DNA from 3 places in the Pseudomonas sp. SDO5271_S396 genome. Region 3 is predicted to be linked to each of the others. Evidence: predicted binding sites of a transcription regulator. Region 3 holds the regulator's gene; each other region holds the start of a gene.
The links. The regulator sigma-54, encoded in region 3, starts transcription at its own class of promoters, with help from an activator protein. The targets are predictions, from matches to a motif close to ANTGGCATNNANNTTGCTNT.
Positions count from the first base shown of each region.

Region 1: a site for sigma-54 is predicted at 4,291-4,310, ahead of flgB (flagellar basal body rod protein FlgB). Genes of this name have one in related genera too.
Region 2: a site for sigma-54 is predicted at 2,077-2,096, ahead of glnK (P-II family nitrogen regulator). Genes of this name have one in related genera too.

Region 1 covers NZ_JBSVWB010000006.1:51,001-58,167, forward strand. The annotation lists gene ACW9IN_RS06830 (flagellar brake protein) at 1-288, opposite strand, end outside; gene ACW9IN_RS06835 (flagella synthesis protein FlgN) at 385-855, opposite strand; gene flgM (flagellar biosynthesis anti-sigma factor FlgM) at 904-1,227, opposite strand; gene flgA (flagellar basal body P-ring formation chaperone FlgA) at 1,370-2,134, opposite strand; gene ACW9IN_RS06850 (chemotaxis protein CheV) at 2,225-3,157, shown strand; gene cheR (protein-glutamate O-methyltransferase CheR) at 3,202-4,029, shown strand; gene flgB (flagellar basal body rod protein FlgB) at 4,355-4,762, shown strand; gene flgC (flagellar basal body rod protein FlgC) at 4,766-5,209, shown strand; gene flgD (flagellar hook assembly protein FlgD) at 5,226-5,954, shown strand; gene flgE (flagellar hook protein FlgE) at 5,986-7,167, shown strand, end outside.
Region 2 covers NZ_JBSVWB010000004.1:166,374-173,540, reverse strand. The annotation lists gene ACW9IN_RS05250 (ammonium transporter) at 158-1,495, opposite strand; gene glnK (P-II family nitrogen regulator) at 1,530-1,868, opposite strand; gene ACW9IN_RS05240 (accessory factor UbiK family protein) at 2,291-2,554, shown strand; partial or broken gene ACW9IN_RS05235 (YifB family Mg chelatase-like AAA ATPase) at 2,796-3,737, shown strand; gene ACW9IN_RS05230 (DUF7946 domain-containing protein) at 4,149-5,033, shown strand; gene ACW9IN_RS05225 (hypothetical protein) at 5,300-5,695, shown strand; partial or broken gene ACW9IN_RS05220 (SIR2 family NAD-dependent protein deacylase) at 6,288-6,942, shown strand; gene ACW9IN_RS05215 (hypothetical protein) at 7,096-7,167, shown strand, end outside.
Region 3 covers NZ_JBSVWB010000007.1:123,086-130,252, forward strand. The annotation lists gene ACW9IN_RS08125 (superoxide dismutase) at 1-545, shown strand, start outside; gene ACW9IN_RS08130 (ZIP family metal transporter) at 580-1,473, shown strand; gene ACW9IN_RS08135 (HPr family phosphocarrier protein) at 1,565-1,837, opposite strand; gene rapZ (RNase adapter RapZ) at 1,854-2,711, opposite strand; gene ptsN (PTS IIA-like nitrogen regulatory protein PtsN) at 2,714-3,178, opposite strand; gene hpf (ribosome hibernation-promoting factor, HPF/YfiA family) at 3,191-3,496, opposite strand; gene ACW9IN_RS08155 (RNA polymerase factor sigma-54) at 3,615-5,108, opposite strand; gene lptB (LPS export ABC transporter ATP-binding protein) at 5,294-6,019, opposite strand; gene lptA (lipopolysaccharide transport periplasmic protein LptA) at 6,019-6,552, opposite strand; gene lptC (LPS export ABC transporter periplasmic protein LptC) at 6,539-7,111, opposite strand; gene ACW9IN_RS08175 (KdsC family phosphatase) at 7,120-7,167, opposite strand, start outside.

The DNA.
Region 1 (7,167 bases), on a different contig from region 3:
TTCCCAGGCGACGCGTACACCCTCATGGAAACCTTCGATGCGAAAGGGTTCGCCGTTCTCGAGGTAGCGTTCGCCATCGCGGGGGATCATTTCGTCCAGGGCCAGCGTCTTGCTGTCCCGGTCAACATCCACCAGGTAGCTCTGGAAGCGCTGGCTGCGTTCGTGGAAGGTGATGATCAGCGGATCATGACTTTCTTGCAGCATCCGCAAGGTGCCGGCGATTTCCAGAGGCGTGGTGAGGACCTTGGGTGGCTGCGGAGCATCTTCCGCATTAAGGGCGTTGAACACGGTTCTTCCATCTCCAGACAAAATACGACTACACGCAAGGGCCATCATTTTGCCAGTATGTGGCGCGCCTTGGATAGGTCGCGCTGCAAACGGGCGTCACGCTTGGCTGCGGGTGCTTGGCTTGACCAGGCGTGAGGTGGAACCCTGGGCGTTGTATAGCGCCGGTGGCTCTCCGCCGTGGAGTATACGCAATTGGTTGGCGGTCGTGGCTTGCTGGAGCTGGATCGACTGACCGTTGAGCAGGTTGGTTTCCTGGCACTGGCCGAGCAACGCGTTGAGTGCCTTGCTCTGGGACAGCAACTGATCGCCGACCGAGGAATGACTGGCCAATTGCGCGAGACCTTCATGGTCAGCGGGCAGGCCAAGGCTGATAAGGATTTCGCTGCGTTTTTTACCATGCTGTTCCAGCAGGATAATCAGCGATTGCTTGCGCGCCAGAATTTCTTCCAGCAACTGCATGTCCCGGCCGAACAGGGCCACGGATTCTTCCTTGAGCAGCTCGAGCAACTGTTGCGTCGGCGCCAGATCATCAATGATCAGTTGAAGCAGGTTTTCGTCGTGGTGCATGGCAGGCCTTGGGTTTTAAGCGTCCAAAATCCCGGCGCAGGCCAGTGCCTAGCGCTCGGCTTCGAAATTAAGCAGCTTGCTGGCTACACGGTTGCTGTCGACTTGATAGCTGCCATCGGCGATTGCCTGTTTCAATTCGGCCACGCGGGCTTTATTGACAACTGGCTGGTCGCGCAGCGAGTCAGTGACCTTCTGCAACTGCTGAGCCTCGTTGCTCAAGTGTACGGATTCCCCGCTTTGGCTGGCGCTGGTCTGTTCCGCCTTGGCGGGCAGGACCGGGGCCTTGGCATCTACGCTGTCCTTGGCACCGTTGGTGCGCGTATTGCCGGGCAATGCCGGGGTGTTATTCAAACGACTGAAATCGATGACCATGATAAAAAAACCTCTGGGTATTTGGACGCTTGCCATGTTTTCGGCCATACCCGGACAAACTTTAGGCACGAATGACAATAAACCTGCACAGGCCGACATCCCAGGCACAGTGTAGGAAAAGCTGGCGTCCGACACCAGTGATCTATAGTGCCACCTCCACTTGGCCAGGGGCCATCACTCGCGCCTTGATCACGCGGTTGGAGTTCAGGTTCTTGATGCGGATCTGTTCACCCATCCCGCCGTTGGACAGGGCTTCACCGGGCATCTTCACGTTGAGCGCACCGCTGCTGGCGGAAATCACCACCTGGTCGCCCTTGCGGATCACTTCGGCCTGTTCCAGATGCACCAGCGTCACGACCTGGTCGGTGACCATCGGCCGAGTGAGCTTTTGGCCGACGGCCTGGTCCAGTGATGTCAGGTAGCCCTGGTTGATCAGGCCGATGTCGCGCTCGCGCAAGGCCACATCCTCGAAGCCGATGATGCCGGTGCGTTTCAGTGGCCGGGTTACCACGACGACATCGCGGAACAGTTTGACCTGAGCCGGCACGAATACCGTCCACGGCGAAGCACCGTCGCAACGCACCCTGACCGTCACGCGTCCGATGGGCTGGGCCGGGCTTTCCAGGGTGGCTGTCAATTCCTTGTCGCACATCGGCATGCGCAGGCGCGGGTCCAACTGGTTGACCTGGATTTCATAACGCCCGGGTGTCTGGGTGGTGGCCAGATAATCTTCTACAGTGAATTCAAGAAAGCCCTGCGTGACGCCGATAAGCAGATCAGGCAAGGTGACGTTGTCTGCGCGGGCCGTGAGGCTGGTCCCCAGGGCGAGCAGCGCCGCAGAGACGCAGAGTGATCTGCGGATCCGTGGAAGGCGAAGGCGTCGGGAAACTGTCGTTTTGATATCCATGACCAACAAATAGCAAAGCTCGTGCCGTTTAGTATGGGGGGCACGCTGCCCTGTCGGTATGGCCCAAGGTTTCAGCGTAGGAGTGAAGGCATGGCAGGTGTAATGGATTCAGTAAACCAGCGCACACAGCTGGTAGGGCAGAATCGCCTGGAGTTGCTGTTGTTTCGCCTCGATGGCAAGCAGCTCTATGGCATCAACGTGTTCAAAGTGCGGGAAGTGCTGCAATGTCCCAAGCTGACGATCTTGCCCAAATCCAGTCCGGTGGTGTGCGGTGTGGCCAATATTCGTGGCGCGACCATCCCGATTCTTGACCTGGCCATGGCTACCGGCTCCTCCGGTCTGCAAGACCGCGAGAGCCCGTTTGTCATCATTACCGAGTACAACACCAAGACCCAGGGGTTTCTGGTGGGGTCGGTGGAACGCATCGTCAACATGAACTGGGAAGAGATCCATCCACCACCCAAGGGCACTGGTCGCGACCACTACCTCACGGCGGTGACGCGGGTCGACAACCAGTTGGTGGAAATCATCGACGTGGAGAAAATCCTCGCCGAAGTGGCGCCCACGTCGGAATCGATTTCCGTGGGCGTGGTGGATGCCGAAACCGCGCACAAAGCCATTTCCCTGCGGGTGTTGACCGTGGACGACTCATCGGTGGCGCGCAAGCAGGTGACCCGTTGCCTGCAAACGGTCGGCGTCGAAGTGGTGGCCCTCAATGACGGTCGCCAGGCCCTGGATTACCTGCGCAAGTTGGTGGATGAGGGGAAAAAGCCGGAAGAAGAATTCCTGATGATGATTTCCGACATCGAGATGCCGGAAATGGACGGCTACACCCTGACGGCCGAGATACGCAATGATCCGCGCATGCAAAAATTGCATATCATCCTGCATACTTCGTTGTCGGGCGTCTTCAACCAGGCGATGGTCAAGAAGGTCGGTGCCGATGACTTTTTGGCCAAGTTCCGTCCCGACGACCTCGCATCCCGGGTAGTCGACCGGATCAAGGCAGCAGATCACGGCTAGGGGAGCTTCCCCTGGCGGTCACATGATTTTTAGAGGCGGTATCATTGTCTACGGGTAATTTGGATTTCGAACAGTTCCGGGTCTTCCTGGAAAAAGCCTGTGGCATATTGCTTGGTGAAAACAAGCAATACCTGGTATCCAGCCGTCTCAACAAGCTGATGGAGCAGCAGGGCATCAAGTCCCTGGGTGAGTTGGTCCAGCGGATCCAGGGGCAGCCGCGCAGCGGGCTCAAGGAAATGGTGGTCGATGCCATGACCACCAACGAAACCCTGTGGTTTCGCGATACCTACCCTTTTGAAGTGCTCAAGAGCAAGGTGCTGCCGGAGGCCATCAAGGCCAGTCCTGGTCAGCGCCTGCGCATCTGGTCGGCGGCCTGCTCTTCGGGGCAGGAGCCGTACTCGATTTCGATGTCCATCGATGAGTTCGAGCGGACCAACATGGGCCAATTGAAGGCCGGTGCGCAAATCGTTGCCACTGACCTGTCGGGCACCATGCTCACCAACTGCAAAACCGGCGAATATGACAGCCTGGCCCTGGGCCGCGGGTTGTCCCAGGAACGCTTGCAGCGCTACTTCGACCCGAAGGGGGCCGGGCGCTGGGCGGTCAAGGCACCGATCAAGAACCGTGTGGAATTCCGCTCGTTCAATCTGCTCGACAGCTACGCCAGCCTCGGCAAGTTCGACATGGTGTTCTGCCGCAACGTGCTGATCTACTTTTCGGCCGAAGTGAAGAAAGACATCCTGCTGCGCATCCATGGCACCCTCAAGCGCGGTGGCTACCTGTTCCTCGGGGCTTCCGAGGCGTTGAACGGCTTGCCGGATCATTACCAGATGGTGCAATGCAGTCCGGGGATCATCTACCAGGCCAAGTAAGGTCTGTTCGCTCGAACCATTGGGAGTCAGGCTTGTGTGGGAGCTGGCTTGCCTGCGATAGCATCACCGCGGTCTGACTGAAAACCGGGGTGCCTGCATCGCAGGCAAGCCAGCTCCCACATTTGTTATGCGGCAACCCTTCCGAAAGCGGCAAACCCCGTTGCCGCTTTACTGGCACCGCGCGGAAACCGCTTGCCGCTTTTCTGGCATTGCCGCCCGGCAATACTTCCTACAAGGCCCGGAAATACGGGTTATCTAAAGATTGGCATACACCTTGCTATAACCCTGCTAACGAAAAGCAGGTCAGCCCTTGAAGGTTTCCGCCATGAGCATCAGCTTCGATAAAGCGCTCGGTATCCACGAACAAGCCCTGGGCTTTCGCGCCCAGCGTGCCGAAGTCCTGGCCAACAACATTGCCAACGCCGACACCCCGAACTACAAGGCTCGGGACCTGGATTTCTCTGCCGTGCTCGCTGCACAGCAGGACAAGACCAAGAACGGCACCTTCGCCTTGAACGTGACCAATACCCGTCACATCGAAGCGCAGGGCCTGGGCAATGGCGACGAGTCGCTGTTGTACCGCACGCCGATGCAGCCATCGATCGACCAGAACACCGTCGATGCGCAACTGGAGCAATCGGCCTACGCCGAGAACTCGGTGAACTTCCAGGCCAGCTTCACCCTGCTCAACAGCAAATTCAAAGGGCTGATGTCAGCCCTGCGTGGAGAGTAAGCCATGTCCCTGTCCAGTGTTTTCAATATTGCCGGTAGTGGCATGAGCGCGCAGACCACGCGCCTGAACACCGTCGCCAGTAACATCGCCAACGCCGAGACTGTGTCTTCGAGCATTGACCAGACCTACCGCGCCCGCCATCCGGTGTTTGCCACCATGTTCCAGGCCGGCCAGAACGGCGGCAGCGATTCGCTGTTCCAGAGCCAGGACGCCGCAGGCCAGGGCGTACAGGTACTCGGTGTGGTTGAGGACGACAGCAATCTCGAAGCGCGCTACGAACCCAATCACCCCGCCGCGAACGAAAAGGGCTATGTGTACTACCCCAACGTCAACGTGGTCGAGGAAATGGCTGACATGATTTCCGCCAGCCGTTCCTTCCAGACCAACGCGGAAATGATGAACACCGCCAAAACCATGATGCAGAAGGTCCTGACCCTAGGTCAGTGATAAGGGGCGCCAAATAATGGCCATTGTTGATACCAATTCGACCAATACGGCGGTTCAGGACCTTTTCAACTCCAAGGTCAAGGATTCGTCGACCAATAACAGCCTTGGCGATGCCTCCAAGCAGGCGACGGGCAACCAGGCGCTGGGCAAGGACGCGTTCCTGAGACTGCTGGTAACCCAGCTTAAAAACCAGAACCCGCTGTCGCCCCAGGACAACGGCGCGTTCGTGGCCCAGCTGGCGCAGTTCAGCAGCCTGGAAGGCATCAACACCCTGAATGACTCGGTGAATGCGATCTCCAGCAACTTCAGCTCGTCGCAGGCGCTGCAGGCTTCGTCGCTGGTGGGGCGTTCGATCGTCATCCAGACCGACAAAGCCATGGTCGATACAAGCAAGAGCATGACCGGCTCGGTGAACGTGACTTCGTCGACAGGCAACGTCACCGTGAAGATCACCGACAAAGACGGCAACGTGGTGCGCACCCTCGAAATGGGCGCCCAGAGTGCCGGTAACCAGAGTTTCATCTGGGACGGCAAGAACGACAAAGGCGAGGTCGCCCCGGCGGGCACCTACACCTTCAATGCCACCACCAAGAACGACAAGGGTGACTCCGTTGCCCTGGCGACTTCGTTGCCGGCCACGGTCACCAGCGTGACGTTGGGCAAGACCGGAGGCGACATGCTGCTCAACCTTGCGGGCGGCATGGGCAGCGTCAAGCTGTCGCAAATTCAGACTATCGGTACATAGAGCCGGCTAAACACGGCAGAAGGAGAGAAACATGTCTTTTAACATCGGTCTTAGCGGCCTCTATGCGGCCAACAAACAACTGGACGTGACCGGCAACAACATTGCCAACGTTGCGACCACGGGTTTCAAGTCGTCCCGTGCGGAGTTCGCCGACATTTACGCGGCGTCCAAGCTGGGCACCGGCCAGAACAGCATCGGCAACGGTGTGAACCTGGCGGCAGTGTCGCAGCAGTTCACCCAGGGTGACGTGAACAACAGCGGCGGCATTCTGGACATGGCGATCCAGGGCGGTGGCTTCTTCGTGCAGAAGGGCAGCGACGGCTCGCTGGAGTACACCCGCAGCGGTGCGTTCCGTGCCGACAAGGACGGCTTCATCACCAACAACACCGGTACCTCGCGCCTGCAAGGTTACGCGGCGGATGCGGATGGCAAGATCATCAAGGGCGGCCTGGTCGACCTGCAACTGAACCTGTCGAACCTGCCACCGAAGGCGTCCAGCAAAGTGGACTCCACCAGCAACCTGAATTCCTCGGAGCCGGTGATTGATCAGGTGGCCAAGCCGTTCAACCCGAGCGACACCAGCACCTTCACCACCCAGTACAGCACCACCTTGTACGACACCCAGGGCAACTCGCACACCATGGTGCAGTACATGGTGAAGACGGATTCCAACCAGTGGAAATCCTACACCCTGATCGACGGCCGCAACCCTGACGGCACTCCAATCAGCGGGACTGGCGCCGTGGCACCGGTTGCGTCGACCCTGTCGTTCGACACCGCCGGCAAACTCACCGGGATCGTGACCCCCCCGAGCACCGTCTCCAACACCACCCTGACCATCACCAACTGGACGCCGGGGACCGTGAAGGATGGTGTGTGGAAGGCCAACGGCGCCGCCGCGAACCCGGGTGGCATTGCTGTCAACATGTCCAATATTACCCAGTACAACTCGGCCAGCTACCGCAACCCACCGGTCACCGACGGCTATGCCACCGGCCAGATCACCGGTCTGAAAATCGACGGCAGCGGCGTACTGTTCGCCACCTTCAGCAACCAGCAGAGCAAGGCCATCGGTCAGATCTCCCTGGCCAGCTTCAACAACGAACAAGGCCTGCAGCCATCCGGCGGCACCACCTGGAGAGAGACCTTCGCTTCGGGCCAGCCGGGTTATGACACCCCGCAAGCCGGTACCCTGGGGTCGATCGTGGCCAAC
Region 2 (7,167 bases), on a different contig from region 3:
GCCGAATACGCCCACATGCCTGTAAGACATTCGCACACTGAAAAGTGCCATGCACAGCCCATCACAAACATTGCGCAAAAACCGTTACAGCACGTTGTGAATGACAAACGCCAGACAAAAAAATGCCCGGCAAGCCGGGCATCTTTTTTCCGCGTACTTACAAGTTGTAGCCGCGTTCGTTGTGTTGCGCCAGATCGAGGCCCACGGCCTCTTCTTCTTCGGTCACCCGCAGCCCCATCACTACATCCAGCACCTTGAGGATGATGAACGTCACGATAGCGGTGTAGATGACGGTAAAGCCCACACCCTTGGCCTGGATCCAGACTTGTGCAGCCACGTCAGTTACGGTGCCGAAGCCGCCCAGTGCAGGGGCTGCGAACACGCCGGTGAGGATCGCGCCGACGATACCACCAATACCGTGTACGCCGAACGCGTCCAGGGAGTCGTCGTAGCCCAGCTTGCGTTTCAGGGTGGTGGCGCAGAAGAAGCAGATCACACCGGCAACCAGGCCGATTACCAGGGCGCCCATCGGGCCGACAGTGCCGGCGGCCGGAGTAATTGCCACCAGGCCGGCCACCACACCCGAGGCGATGCCCAGTGCGCTTGGCTTGCCGTGGGTGATCCATTCGGCAAACATCCAGCCCAGCGCGGCGGCAGCGGTAGCGATCTGGGTGACCAGCATCGCCATACCGGCGGTGCCGTTGGCGGCGGCGGCGGAACCGGCGTTGAAACCGAACCAGCCGATCCACAGCATGGCTGCGCCGATCAGGGTGTAACCCAGATTGTGAGGTGCCATCGGCGTAGTCGGGAAACCTTTGCGCTTACCGAGCACCAGGCACGCTACCAGACCGGCAATACCGGCATTGATATGCACCACGGTGCCGCCTGCGAAGTCCAGCACGCCCCAGTCACCGAGCAGCGAGCCAGGACCGCCCCAGACCATGTGGGCAATCGGTGCGTAGACCAGAGTGAACCACACGCCCATGAAGATCAGCATCGCGGAGAACTTCATGCGCTCGGCGAAGGCACCCACGATCAGCGCAGGGGTGATGATGGCGAAGGTCATCTGGAAGGTAACGAACACCGCCTCTGGGAACAGCGCCGCAGGGCCGGTAATGCTCGCTGGGGTCACACCCGACAGGAACAGCTTGGACAGGCCGCCGACAAACGAATTGAAGTTGACGACGCCGGCTTCCATCCCGGTGGCATCGAACGCCATGCTGTAGCCGTAGACGAACCACAGGATGGTGATCAGACCGGTGATGGCGAAGCACTGCATCATCACGGAAAGAATGTTTTTGGAGCGAACCATGCCGCCGTAGAACAGCGCCAGGCCCGGGATGGTCATGAACAGCACCAGCGCAGTGGATGTGAGCATCCATGCGGTGTCGCCGGAATTGAGGACTGGAGCAGCCACTTCGTCTGCCGCCATGGCCAGGCTTGGCATTACGATGGACAACAGGGCGCCTAGCCCTGCGAATTTACGCAGAGTCATATTGTTTTCTCCTGGGGCTTGGGGGTTTGGCGGCTTAGATTGCGTCGGTATCGGTTTCGCCGGTACGGATGCGAATAGCCTGTTCCAGATTGACCACGAAGATCTTGCCGTCACCGATCTTGCCGGTGTTGGCGGCCTTGGTTATCGCCTCGATAACCCGGTCAAGATCCTTGTCGTCAATGGCGACATCAATCTTCACCTTTGGCAGGAAATCGACCACGTATTCCGCGCCGCGATACAGCTCGGTGTGACCCTTCTGCCGACCGAAGCCTTTGACCTCAGTAACGGTAATGCCCTGCACGCCGATTTCGGACAACGACTCGCGTACATCGTCCAACTTGAACGGCTTGATGATGGCAGTGACTAGCTTCATGAAAACTCTCTCCCGAATTGGTGGACTTGCCCCAGGAAAACAAACCCGTCTCAAGTCTAAGCGCAGTGCCTGGCTTTGTAACGCGTCGTCGCCTCGGCATTTACCGTTGCGACGCCAGCGAACCACTGGTGACGAAACCTGTACCCCTGATCCGTCGGCGCACTGCATTCGTCACAGCGACTGCATCAGTGCATGGGTCATGATCGTCTAAGCAGAAACCTTGCCAGCTCCGTAAAAACCACTGAAATCAGTCCTTTGCCCACTTATGCCCACCTGCGGGGCTTTTTTGTCGCGCCATTGCGCACGAAAACGGTGCGACCGCGCCCGGCCCCATGCGCGAAAAGCGTGCGCTCACGGTCGCGAAAAAGACTATAGACGCTGCGTGATACACTGCCGGCCAACAGTTTTCCGGAATGTTTCCCATGCTCGCGCCCAAAGACCTCCTCGACGCCCTGAGCGGCCATGCCTCTCGCTTGTTCAGCGGCGACACCCCGCTGCCCCGCAACGAAATCGAAAGCCAGTTCAAGGCACTGCTGCAAAGCGGCTTCAGCAAGCTCGACCTGGTCAGCCGGGAAGAGTTCGATAGCCAGATGGTGGTGCTGGCCCGTACACGTGCACGGCTGGAGAGCCTGGAGGCGAAGGTGGCAGAGCTGGAAGCACGGCTGACACCGCCCTCTGCTGACTGAACGCGGTTCCTGTAGGAGCTGGCTTGTCGGATCACCGCACCGCTGCGATACAGCCGACTCGGTATTTCAGTTGCGCCGAGGCGATGCTATCGCCGCGGTGCGGCGATCCGACAGGCCAGCGCCCACATAAAGCGGCGTGGGTTACTCTGGATACGTTCTGTAAAACCTCCCCACCTCGCTCTCTCCCACCTCGTCTACCCTTGGAAAACCGCAGGAAGCGGCCTCCTTTCAAGGAACAAGCATGTCTCTCGCAATCGTCCACAGCCGCGCCCAAATTGGCGTCGAAGCCCCCGCCGTCACTGTCGAAGTGCATATGGCCAATGGGCTGCCGTCCCTGACGCTGGTGGGGCTGCCGGAAACCGCCGTCAAGGAAAGCAAGGACCGCGTGCGCAGTGCCATCCTCAACAGCGCGCTGCAATACCCCGCCCGCCGCATCACCCTCAATCTCGCGCCTGCCGACCTGCCCAAGGACGGCGGGCGTTTTGATTTGGCGATTGCGTTGGGGATCCTCGCCGCCAGCGTTCAGGTGCCATCGTTGATGCTCGACGATGTGGAATGCCTGGGGGAACTGGCGCTGTCCGGCGAGGTGCGTGCGGTGAAAGGTGTATTGCCCGCCGCGTTGGCGGCACGCAAGGCCGGGCGCACCGTGATCGTGCCCAGGGCTAATGCCGAGGAAGCCTGTCTGGCTTCGGGGTTGAAGGTGATTGCGGTGGACCACTTGCTGCAAGTGGTGGCGCACCTCAATGGACAGGTACCGATCGAGCCGTTCAAGTCCGATGGCTTGCGGCTGTTGAGCAGGCCCTATCCCGACTTGAGCGAGGTCCAGGGCCAGCTCGCCGCCAAGCGCGCGTTGTTGATCGCGGCGGCAGGCGCACACAACCTGTTGTTCAGCGGCCCGCCCGGCACCGGCAAGACCCTGCTCGCCAGCCGCCTGCCCGGGCTGCTGCCACCGCTGAGCGAGCAAGAGGCGCTTGAAGTGGCGGCGATTCAATCGGTGGTCAGCCTGGCGCCGCTAAGCCACTGGCCGCACCGGCCTTTTCGCCAGCCACACCACTCTGCATCCGGGCCCGCGTTGGTGGGCGGCGGTTCGAAACCGCAGCCTGGAGAAATCACTCTGGCCCACCATGGCGTGTTGTTTCTCGACGAGCTACCGGAGTTTGATCGCAAGGTACACGAGAGGTTATCCCTGGACAGTCCTAAAACCACACGATCAACATTAATATCATAATTCACAATGGATTTTTTCAGGACTGGTTCTAGGCTACCAAAGGTAGGGCACTCCTAGATTTCGGGTCGGTGACAGGGCAATCGGCGTATCACCGCGATATCGGAACGCGGTCACGGTTGGCCAATCAAGCTCAGACCAGTAGCAGTGGTTCAGAAACCGACTTGACTCAGAGGAATGGAGACGAGGCGAAACAAGCGTTGTGAGCAAAAAATCTTAAAGAAAAAAGGATTCAGGGGTTAGGATTGGCGCGCTTCGTTTGCACGACGATTGTAGCGGTGGTTTTTTGGGCTTTTAAAAAGCGTCAAAAACTCATCAGAGATTTCAAAAAATTCGAACTTCCACTACCCAAGAGCCCCGAGTCAGTCGATGAGCAATCAGCCCAAGGACGAAAAAGTTGAAACGATTTTTACAATTTCCTACGACGCTGCGGGCGATTTAGCCAATCACACGATTGATGCCAAATCACTTGGTAATGCGATCCTGGGGATGGATGATCTCATCAAGGCCGCCGCGAAGATTGTTAGCAATGGCTCGTCTGAGGCTAGCTTGAAAGTCCTTGCGCCAGCCCAAGAAGGCTCGCTCGAAGTCGTGTTTGCAATTTTTGCAGATCCTATGACTACAAAGGCCATTATGACTGGCGTGGGTTTCGTCACTACGGGGATTGCAGCCGGCGCAGCCACTGCCATCGCAGTGATCGAAAAGCTAAAAGACCGCAAGATCGACAAATACTCCCTTGACGTTGCCACTCAGATCGCCACTCTGGAAGTTGAAGGCGAAAAAATTGAGCTGCCCCAAAGGATCGCTCAATTGGTTACTGACAAAACGGTGCGAACGGCATTGCACAAGGTAATCAAAGCCCCGGTGGAAAATATCGACGGCGCTCGGGTTAAAATCTTGGGCGAAAATGATAAAGTTGAGGTGGAAATTCCATCTGAAAAAATCAAGCTTTTTGAGCCTATCAAGGTTGGCTCGCTTGAAGAAATTGAAGTCAACACCAATCAAGTCGTAGTCAAGTTTATCACCTTGAATTTCAAGGGGAAATCTGGCTGGCGCATTCAAACTCGAGAAGGGTTCGAATGCAGCGTGGGTATTGAAGATGACGCCTTCATGCAGAAAGTGACAGCCAACGAAGAGGCTTTCCAAAAGGACAAGCTTTACACCGTTGAACTTGAGCACGAACAGATTAGAAACCCTGGAAAGACCAGAAATAATTACACGATCAAAAGAGTTGTTAACGAGCTCGCGCCCTAAGAGGCTTGGATTATGTGGACTACCCGGGATATATCTGAGGTAATACTGTTGGGGTTGCTTATTCTGAGCTCCCCTCTTATATATATTTTCGTTAAAAAACTGGTCAGTTATATATTGAACAGGTATATCCCTCGTGACGCACTCATTGAATACAAGGAGGGCGGCGTCGTTGTGAGCTCTTATTACATCAAGCGGCGACTATTCAAGGAGTGTGAATTCTATAAGCTTGATAATGATTTTGTGATTCACAAAGAGGGGAGCTCGACATGAAGGAAAGTATGCAGTTCGCCTCGATAACGGGCATCGTCAATACCGTCGTCTTGAACGTGTGTAACTGGATGTCGACGACACCAGAAGCTCACCAGCTCGCCTCCAATGTAGCCCAGGCATTGTCGCCTTTTGCCGCCCTGTGCGTGATGAAGCTCTATGCAAAGATTGATCATCCCCCTGCGCTCGTGCGAAAGGAGGCAGCGCTAGCAGCAGCGATAAAGTTTTGTAAAAAGCACTTGGATGATAAGCACGCCACTGAGGAGTTTAAGACCAAAACTCGTGCGCAGCTATCCGAGTTAATGTTGCAGCAGCAGAAAGTTCGCGTTGATTTTGAGCAGAGCAATACCTACAGTTCTAGCTTGCCACCTCAAGAAAAACCCTCTGTGGATTGATGCTGTGGCGCCGCGTCAAGTGGCGTAGGTATGAGAGCTGGGGGGAATAGACACCAGTAGTTCTCAATCGGCCTTAGCAGAAAGTATCAGATGATTCCGAATCGGCCACTTACAGTGGCGCGCCCTGTGCCGGCCAATGCCAGCCAATCTGCGCAGTGAGATTACCAAAACAGTCCAGCGCGACACCGCGGCTCAATAGGGGTACCACGCCGCTGGACATCCCAGTGTGTTGGCGTACGGACATCCACTGGAATCCCGCCATCGGCCATACCCAACAGCAGATCGCTGCTCCTGTGACATTGCGCAATAGATGCAACTATTGCGAAATAGATGCAACTGGCGAGACTGAATGCGAAACGACTGATCACCTTCGAAACCTAGTGATATAGCGGTGGCTCAGGCTTTACGGACTACAGATCAGTTTCTCACACGGGATTCCAGGCCAGAACTTAGTCTCGAGCCCGACGATGTCGACGGAAAATCCCCATGCCATCTACTTCGGAAATTTTTCCTTGAAACAGAGTTCGGAGGTTGAGTTGATGGATTAAGTCGTGCGAGTGAATCCCTGATAACGCGGTAACGGATCAGAACTATGGCATCTATTGAGCAAGCTTCTGCCCTGCTGCTGGCCGCCAGCGATGTTGTCTTCTTTACCGGCGCAGGTATTTCCGCCGAAAGCGGTATTCCTACCTACGGTGAGAAACTCACAGGAATTTGGGCAGGTCACGACCCACGAGATTTAGAGACAGCCAAAGCGTTCCGCGAGAATCCGGCGCTGGTATAGGGATGGTATCTGTGGCGAAGACAAAGGGTCGCCAACGCACAGCCCAATGCCGCACATCTCGCGATATCAAAACTAGTCCGATTCACCTGCGAGGTTTCTGTAGTCACTCAGAATATTGACGATCTGCATGAGCGCGCAGGATCTCCGCATGTTGTGCATCTACATGGGGATCTCTCACTCCCCAAATGCTTCGCGTGCAATGGGACTACCTGATCAGCCGGTTCTCCCCGACCAAGGAGCCCTGATCGAACCGATCAGGTGCCTGCGGTGCAATGGAAAAATGCGTCCAGCAGTAGTTTGGTATGGCGAAGACCTTCCTGCCCAGTCTTGGAAAACTGCAGTGCAGTTGGATAAAAACTGCGACGTTTTAATCTCTGTGGATACCTCAGGGGTTGTCATGCCTGCCGCGGGGCTTCCAGAGCTTGCGCTGGCTGCGGGCACCGACTTAGTAAATATTGGCATGTGCTCCTCAGATTTAAAATGCATCCGACTAAAATATTGGATTGGTGTGACGCTGACTTACTAGCAAAGTGGACCATGGGAAAAGCATTTAAAAGCAGATACTCATAACTGCCGGCCCGATTTATCATCAACGAATTTATTAGAAGACGAAATTATGGAAATCGAACAAAGCTTGAGAATATCGCATCACTTCCTGGATGGTGTTTTTCGTGATGCTCGTAGGGCA
Region 3 (7,167 bases):
CCATGGAAATCCACTACACCAAACACCATCAGACCTACATCAACAACCTCAATGCCGCCGTCGAGGGCACTGAGTTCGCGGGCTGGCCAGTGGAGAAGCTGGTATCCAGCGTGCAGCAATTGCCGGAAAAACTGCGTGCCGCGGTGATCAATCAGGGCGGTGGCCACGCCAACCATTCGTTGTTCTGGGCGGTAATGTCACCCAAGGGCGGCGGAAAACCCGAGGGACCGCTGGGCAAGGCTATCGATGAACAGCTGGGTGGTTTCGACAGTTTCAAAGAGGCCTTCACCAAGGCCGCACTGACCCGTTTCGGCAGTGGCTGGGCCTGGCTCAGCGTCACACCGCAAAAGACCCTGGTAGTGGAGAGCAGCGGGAACCAGGACAGCCCGCTGATGAACGGCAACACGCCGATCCTCGGTCTGGACGTGTGGGAGCATGCCTACTACCTGCTGTATCAGAACCGCCGTCCGGAATACATCAATGCCTTTTACAGCGTCATCAACTGGCCGGAAGTCTCGGCACGTTATCAGGCTGCCGTGGCCTGACATTCACCTTCTATAACAAGATCTAAGGCCAATTATGGGCACTGAAACACTGGCGATCAGCAGCGGACGAAGGTTTCGTTACGCGTTTGGCTCGCTGCTGCTATTGGCAGGGACTGCATTGCTGGTGGCCCAAGGGCTGGCGTGGCTGAATCTGGAACCGCGCATCCTGCGCGCCTTGCAAGGCGGAGCGATCTGCGCGCTGGGTACGGCGCTGGGCGCGGTGCCTGTGTTGGTAATCCGCCGCATGCCGGTTGCCTTGAGCGATACCTTGCTTGGGTTCGGTGCTGGAGTGATGCTGGCGGCAACCGCATTTTCGCTGATTGTTCCCGGTATTGCTGCGGCAGAAAGGCTGGGGCTTTCGCCTTGGGGGGCCAGCGGTTTGATCAGCTTCGGTATTCTGCTGGGGGCGTTCGGGTTGTACCTGGTCGACCGCAAAGTGTCCGGTGCGAGCCCGGAAATGCTGGTGGGCACCCCGGAAAAACCGGTAATCCCTCCGCGCATCTGGCTGTTCGTGTTTGCCATCGTTGCTCATAACATCCCGGAAGGCATGGCGGTTGGCGTTTCGGCGGGGGGCGGCATGCCCGATGCGGACAGCCTGGCCATGGGGATTGCCTTGCAGGATGTGCCCGAGGGGCTGGTGATTGCTCTAGTGTTGGCAGGAGCGGGAATGTCACGCTTCAAGGCTTTTGTGATTGGCGCGGCATCAGGTCTGGTGGAGCCCCTGTTTGCAGTACTTTGCGCCTGGCTGGTGAGTTTGGCTGAGGTGCTGTTACCACTAGGCCTGGCGCTGGCGGCAGGGGCAATGCTGTTGGTGGTGACTCACGAGGTGATTCCCGAATCCCGGCGCAATGGCCACGAGAAGCTCGCCAGTCTTGGCTTGTGCGTCGGGTTTTGTTTGATGATGGTGATGGATACAGCGTTGAGCTGAAGCCCGCTCCCATGTAGGAGCTGGCTTGCCGGTGATCGATTGTGAGCCCATGTCTGGCTTGAGGGGGCCATGGCCGGCAAGCCGGACGCCTTTATTCGCCTTCGTCGAAGCGGTTATTGATCAGTTCCACCAGCGCGTCCATCGCCTCCTGCTCTTGCTCGCCCTCTGTTTTCAGGTGAATTTTGGTGCCCTTGCCGGCGGCCAGCATCATCATCGCCATGATGCTTTTTCCATCAACCATGGACTCGGGTGTACGTCCAGCGCGGACCTGGCAGGGAAACCGCCCCGCAACACCGACGAACTTCGCCGAGGCGCGGGCGTGCAAACCCAATTTGTTGATGATTTCAATTTCCAGAGCGGGCATCGCGGGGGTGTTCCTTTCAGCTAAGGTCGCGGTGGCGAACCTGGACGTTCTTGAGGGTTTGTTGCAGCACCTGACCAAGACGTTCGGTCAGATAGACGGAGCGATGGTGGCCGCCGGTACAGCCAATGGCAATGGTGACATAGGCGCGGTTGCTCGCGGCAAAACGCGGCAGCCATTTGAGCAGGTAGCTGGAGATATCCTGGAACATCTCCTCGACATCCGGTTGTGCGGCCAAATACTCGGCCACGGGCTGGTCCAACCCCGACTGATCACGCAATTCCGGCTTCCAGTAGGGGTTTGGCAGGCAGCGCACATCGAATACCAGGTCGGCATCCACCGGCATACCACGCTTGAAGCCAAACGACTCGACGAGAAACGCCGTACCCGGCTCTGGCTGGTTCAACAGGCGCAGCTTGATGGCGTCGCGTAGCTGATACAGGTTGAGATCGGTGGTGTTTATCTTGAGGTCGGCGAGATCGATGATCGGGCCGAGCAGCTTGCTCTCGTCCTCGATGGCTTCGGCCAGAGAGCGGTGCGGGCTGCTGAGGGGATGGCGCCGCCGGGTTTCGGAAAAACGCTTCAGGAGCGTTTCTTCGTCGGCGTCCAGATAGAGCACGTCACACTGAATGTGCTTGGCACGTACTTCTTCGAGTAATTGCGGGAATCGATCCAAATGGCTGGGCAGGTTGCGCGCATCAATCGAGACGGCCACCAGGGGCTGCGACAATTCGGTGTGAATCAATGCACGCTCTGCCAACTCCGGCAGCAGGCCGGCCGGCAAATTGTCGATGCAATAGAAACCGTTGTCCTCAAGAACGTTGAGGGCGGTACTTTTACCCGAGCCGGAGCGGCCGCTGACGATGATCAAACGCATGATTACTGCCCGTTTTGTTCATCCAGAACAACCTGATAAAGCGCTTCATTGCTGCTGGCGCTGCGCAGTTTGTCGCGTACTTCCTTGCGGTCGAGCATGCTGGCGATCTGCCGAAGCAGTTCAAGGTGCGCATCGGTGGCGGCTTGCGGGACCAGCAGAACGAACAGCAGGTCGACCGGGGCGCCGTCGATGGCGTCGAAATCGATAGGGGCTTCCAGGTGCAGCAGGGCGCTGACCGGGGTCTCACAGCCTTTGAGGCGGCAGTGAGGAATGGCGATGCCGTTACCAAAACCCGTGGAACCGAGTTTTTCACGGGCAATCAGCGCGTCGAACACGTCCTGCATCTCCAGATCCGGCACTTCGCGCGCGATCAGGTTGGCAATTTGTTCGAGGGCTTTCTTTTTACTGCCGCCCGGCACGTTCACGAGGGAACGGCCGGGGGTCAGGATGGTTTCAAGTCGAATCATGGGTGGGGAGTGTTAGCGGCCAGTGCCCTGAAGAAGGCTCTGCTGCTTTTCCTTATGCTTTTTGAGTTGGCGATCGAGCTTATCAGTCAACGCATCGATCGATGCATACATGTCTTCATGCTCGGCGTTGGCGACGACCTCGCCACCAGGAATCTGTAGAGTCGCTTCGATTTTCTGCTGAAGCTTGTCGACCTTCATGATCACCTGCACATTGGTGATCTTGTCAAAATGACCCTCAAGCCGTTTCAGCTTCTGCTCGACATAGTCGCGCAGTGGAGGGGTGACTTCTACATGGTGTCCACTGATGTTGACTTGCATACAGCTTCTCCTTCGTTGCCAGTGCATAACGCAGCAGGCCGGGGTGCCTGCCACTGGGCTGTATCCTGAAACCGCCTGAGCGACTTTAGAACACACCCCGAACGCTGTGGCCCGCCCGTCACATCAAACGCTTACGCTCGCTGGAAGGCGCGATCCCAAGGGATTCGCGGTACTTGGCGACGGTTCGACGGGCGACCTGAATGCCTTGTGCCTCCAGTAAACCAGCGATCTTACTGTCACTCAATGGCTTTTTCTGATTTTCCGCCGCAACCAGTTTTTTGATGATTGCGCGAATCGCCGTGGACGAGCATTCGCCGCCTTCGGAGGTGCTGACGTGGCTGGAGAAAAAGTATTTCAGTTCATAAATACCCCGCGGGGTATGCATGAATTTTTGTGTGGTTACCCGGGAAATCGTCGACTCGTGCATGCCTACCGCTTCGGCGATGTCATGCAGAACCAGAGGTTTCATGGCTTCGTCGCCGTATTCCAGGAAACCACGCTGGTGCTCGACGATCTGGGTAGCCACCTTCATCAGGGTTTCGTTGCGACTCTGCAGGCTCTTGATGAACCAGCGGGCCTCCTGCAACTGGTTACGCATGAAGGTGTTGTCGGCGCTGGTGTCAGCCCTGCGCACGAAGCCGGCGTATTGCGGGTTGACCCGCAGGCGAGGTACCGACTCCTGGTTCAGCTCCACCAGCCAGCGTTCATTGTCCTTGCGCACGATCACGTCGGGGACGACGTACTCGGCTTCGCTTGACTCGATTTGTGAGCCCGGGCGCGGGTTGAGGCTCTGCACCAGCTCGATGACCTGGCGCAGGTCGTCTTCCTTGAGCTTCATGCGGCGCATCAGTTGGCTGTAATCGCGGCTGCCGAGCAAATCGATGTAGTCGGTGACCAGGCGCTGGGCTTCGGCAAGCCAGGGGGTCTTGGCAGGCAATTGGCGCAGTTGCAGCAGCAGGCATTCACTCAGGGTGCGAGCGCCAATGCCGGCAGGTTCGAATTGCTGGATTCGGTGCAGAACCGCTTCGATTTCGTCCAGCTCGATGTCCAGCTCCGGGTCGAACGCCTCGAGGATCTCCTCTAGGGTCTCGTCCAGGTAGCCCTGGTTGTTGATGCAATCGATGAGTGTCACGGCGATCAGGCGATCGGTGTCCGACATCGGGGCCAGGTTGAGTTGCCACAGAAGGTGGCTTTGCAGGCTCTCGCCGGCGGACGTGCGGGTGGTGAAGTCCCACTCGTCATCGTCATTGCTCGGCAAGCTGCTGGCGCTGGTCTGGTAAACGTCTTCCCAGGCGGTGTCCACGGGAAGTTCGTTGGGGATGCGTTCGTTCCATTCGCCGTCCTCCAGGTTGTCTACCGTCGGGGCGGTTTCCTGATAGGAGGGTTCCTGAACGTCGGAATTGGGTTTTTGCTCGATGTTGTCGGCCAGCGGATCTGCATTGTCGAAGTCGTCGCCTTCTTCCTGGCGCTCGAGCATCGGATTGGACTCCAGGGCTTCCTGGATTTCCTGTTGCAGGTCCAGTGTCGACAATTGGAGCAGGCGGATGGCCTGTTGCAGCTGCGGTGTCATCGTCAGCTGCTGGCCCATTCTCAGGACTAGCGATGGTTTCATGGCAGGGGCTTAACACCTTATTCGCCGGCGCAACGCGCCATCCACGACAGGGCGCGTGAGCGCCAAACATAAGCAAATTATATGCCTGATATCGGGGGATTTGCCTAGAGCGCGGTAACAATAAAAATCCGAAGCTTCTTATTGATTTCCGCGCAGGATGACAAATGGCCTGACACCATGTGTGTTTACAGGCGGAACTCGTGACCCAGGTACACTTCCTTGACCAGTTCGTTGGCCAGAATGGTGTCGGAGTCACCTTCGGCGATCAGTTGCCCATCATTGACGATATAGGCGGTTTCGCAGATGTCGAGTGTTTCACGGACGTTGTGGTCGGTGATCAATACACCGATACCCTTGGCCTTGAGGTGATGGATGATCTGTTTGATATCGCCGACCGAGATCGGGTCGACGCCGGCAAACGGTTCGTCCAGCAGGATAAACTTCGGCGCCGTGGCCAGGGCGCGGGCGATTTCCACGCGACGGCGCTCGCCACCGGACAGGCTCATGCCGAGGTTGTCGCGGATGTGGTTGATGTGGAATTCCTGCAAGAGGTTTTCCAGCTCCTTGCGACGGCCGTCCCGGTCCAGTTCCTTGCGGGTTTCAAGGATGGCCATGATGTTGTCGGAAACCGACAGCTTGCGGAAGATCGACGCTTCTTGCGGAAGATAGCCAATGCCGGCTCGGGCGCGACCGTGCATGGGCTGGTGGCTGACGTCCAGGTCGTCGATCAGTACACGGCCCTGATCGGCCTGGACCAGGCCCACGATCATGTAGAAGCAGGTGGTCTTGCCGGCACCGTTGGGGCCGAGCAAGCCGACGATCTGGCCGCTGTCGATGGACAGGCTGACGTCGCGAACGACCTGACGGCTTTTATAGGCCTTGGCCAGATGCTGGGCTTTCAGGGTTGCCATTACTCGGCCTTCTTCTTCGGCTGGATAACCATATCGATACGTGGACGTGGCGCGGTGACCTTGTTGCCATTGGCGCGACCGGCATTGGCGACCTGTTTCACGGTGTCATAAGTGATCTTTTCGCCCTCGGTGGAGTTGCCATCGGGGCTGAGCACTTTTGCCTGGTCGATCAGGACGATACGATTTTGCTGGGCGTGATACTGGATGGTCTTGCCGTAGCCTTTCATCGGGCCGGTATCGGCAGGTGCCTGCTTCTGCTCGAAGTAGGCCAGGTTGCCCACGGAGGTGACTACGTCGATATCGCCTGCAGCGGTGCGGGTGAGGGTCACCGTGTTGCCGGTGATCTTCATCGAGCCCTGGGTGATGATCACGCCGCCGGTGTAGGTCGCGACGCCTTGCTTGTCATCCAGCTGTGCTTCGTCAGCCTGGATGCGGATCGGTTGCTGGCTATCGTTCGGCAGAGCCCAGGCGCTCACGCTTCCCAGTGCTGCGCCCAGACCGAGCAAAATAGGGAGAGTTTTAACGAGCCTCATACTGTCCTCTTACGTTCGATAGCAGGTGTATCCTGCTTTCTTTCAAATACGCTTTCATTCCCTTGCCAGTCGATACGCCGCCAGCGCCGTCGATTCTAACGTCTTGCTCGGTCTGCGCATATTGCTTCTGCGGGAATACGGTCATGCGACTGCTGGTAATCACGGTGTCACGGTTTTTCGCATCGGTGCGCGCAACGCGCACCGAATCGATCAGTTCGACCTGGGTGCCATCCGGGTTGACCTCGCCACGCTTGCTGGTGACGTGCCATGGAAATTCGGTACCGCGGTAGATATTCATGTCCGGGTTGGTCAGCAAGGTCACTTCGGTGGCCTTGAGGTGCTCGACCTTGTCCGACGTCATCTCGTACTGCACCTTGCCGTCGGGCAGGAACTGCACGCTCCTGGCATTGATGGCGTAATAGTCGATAGCACCTTCGTCCACCTGCGCCGCAGGCTGGTCGAGAAAGCGCTCCGGGCTGATATTCCAGTAGCCCACCGCGAGGAACAGCGCGGCGATAGCCCCGAAAAGCAGGAAGTTGCGAATCTTTTTGCTCAGCATAAAACGCTCTATAGGTAGGCGGCGTGTGCCGCTTCAAGGCTGCCCTGGGCTCGCAG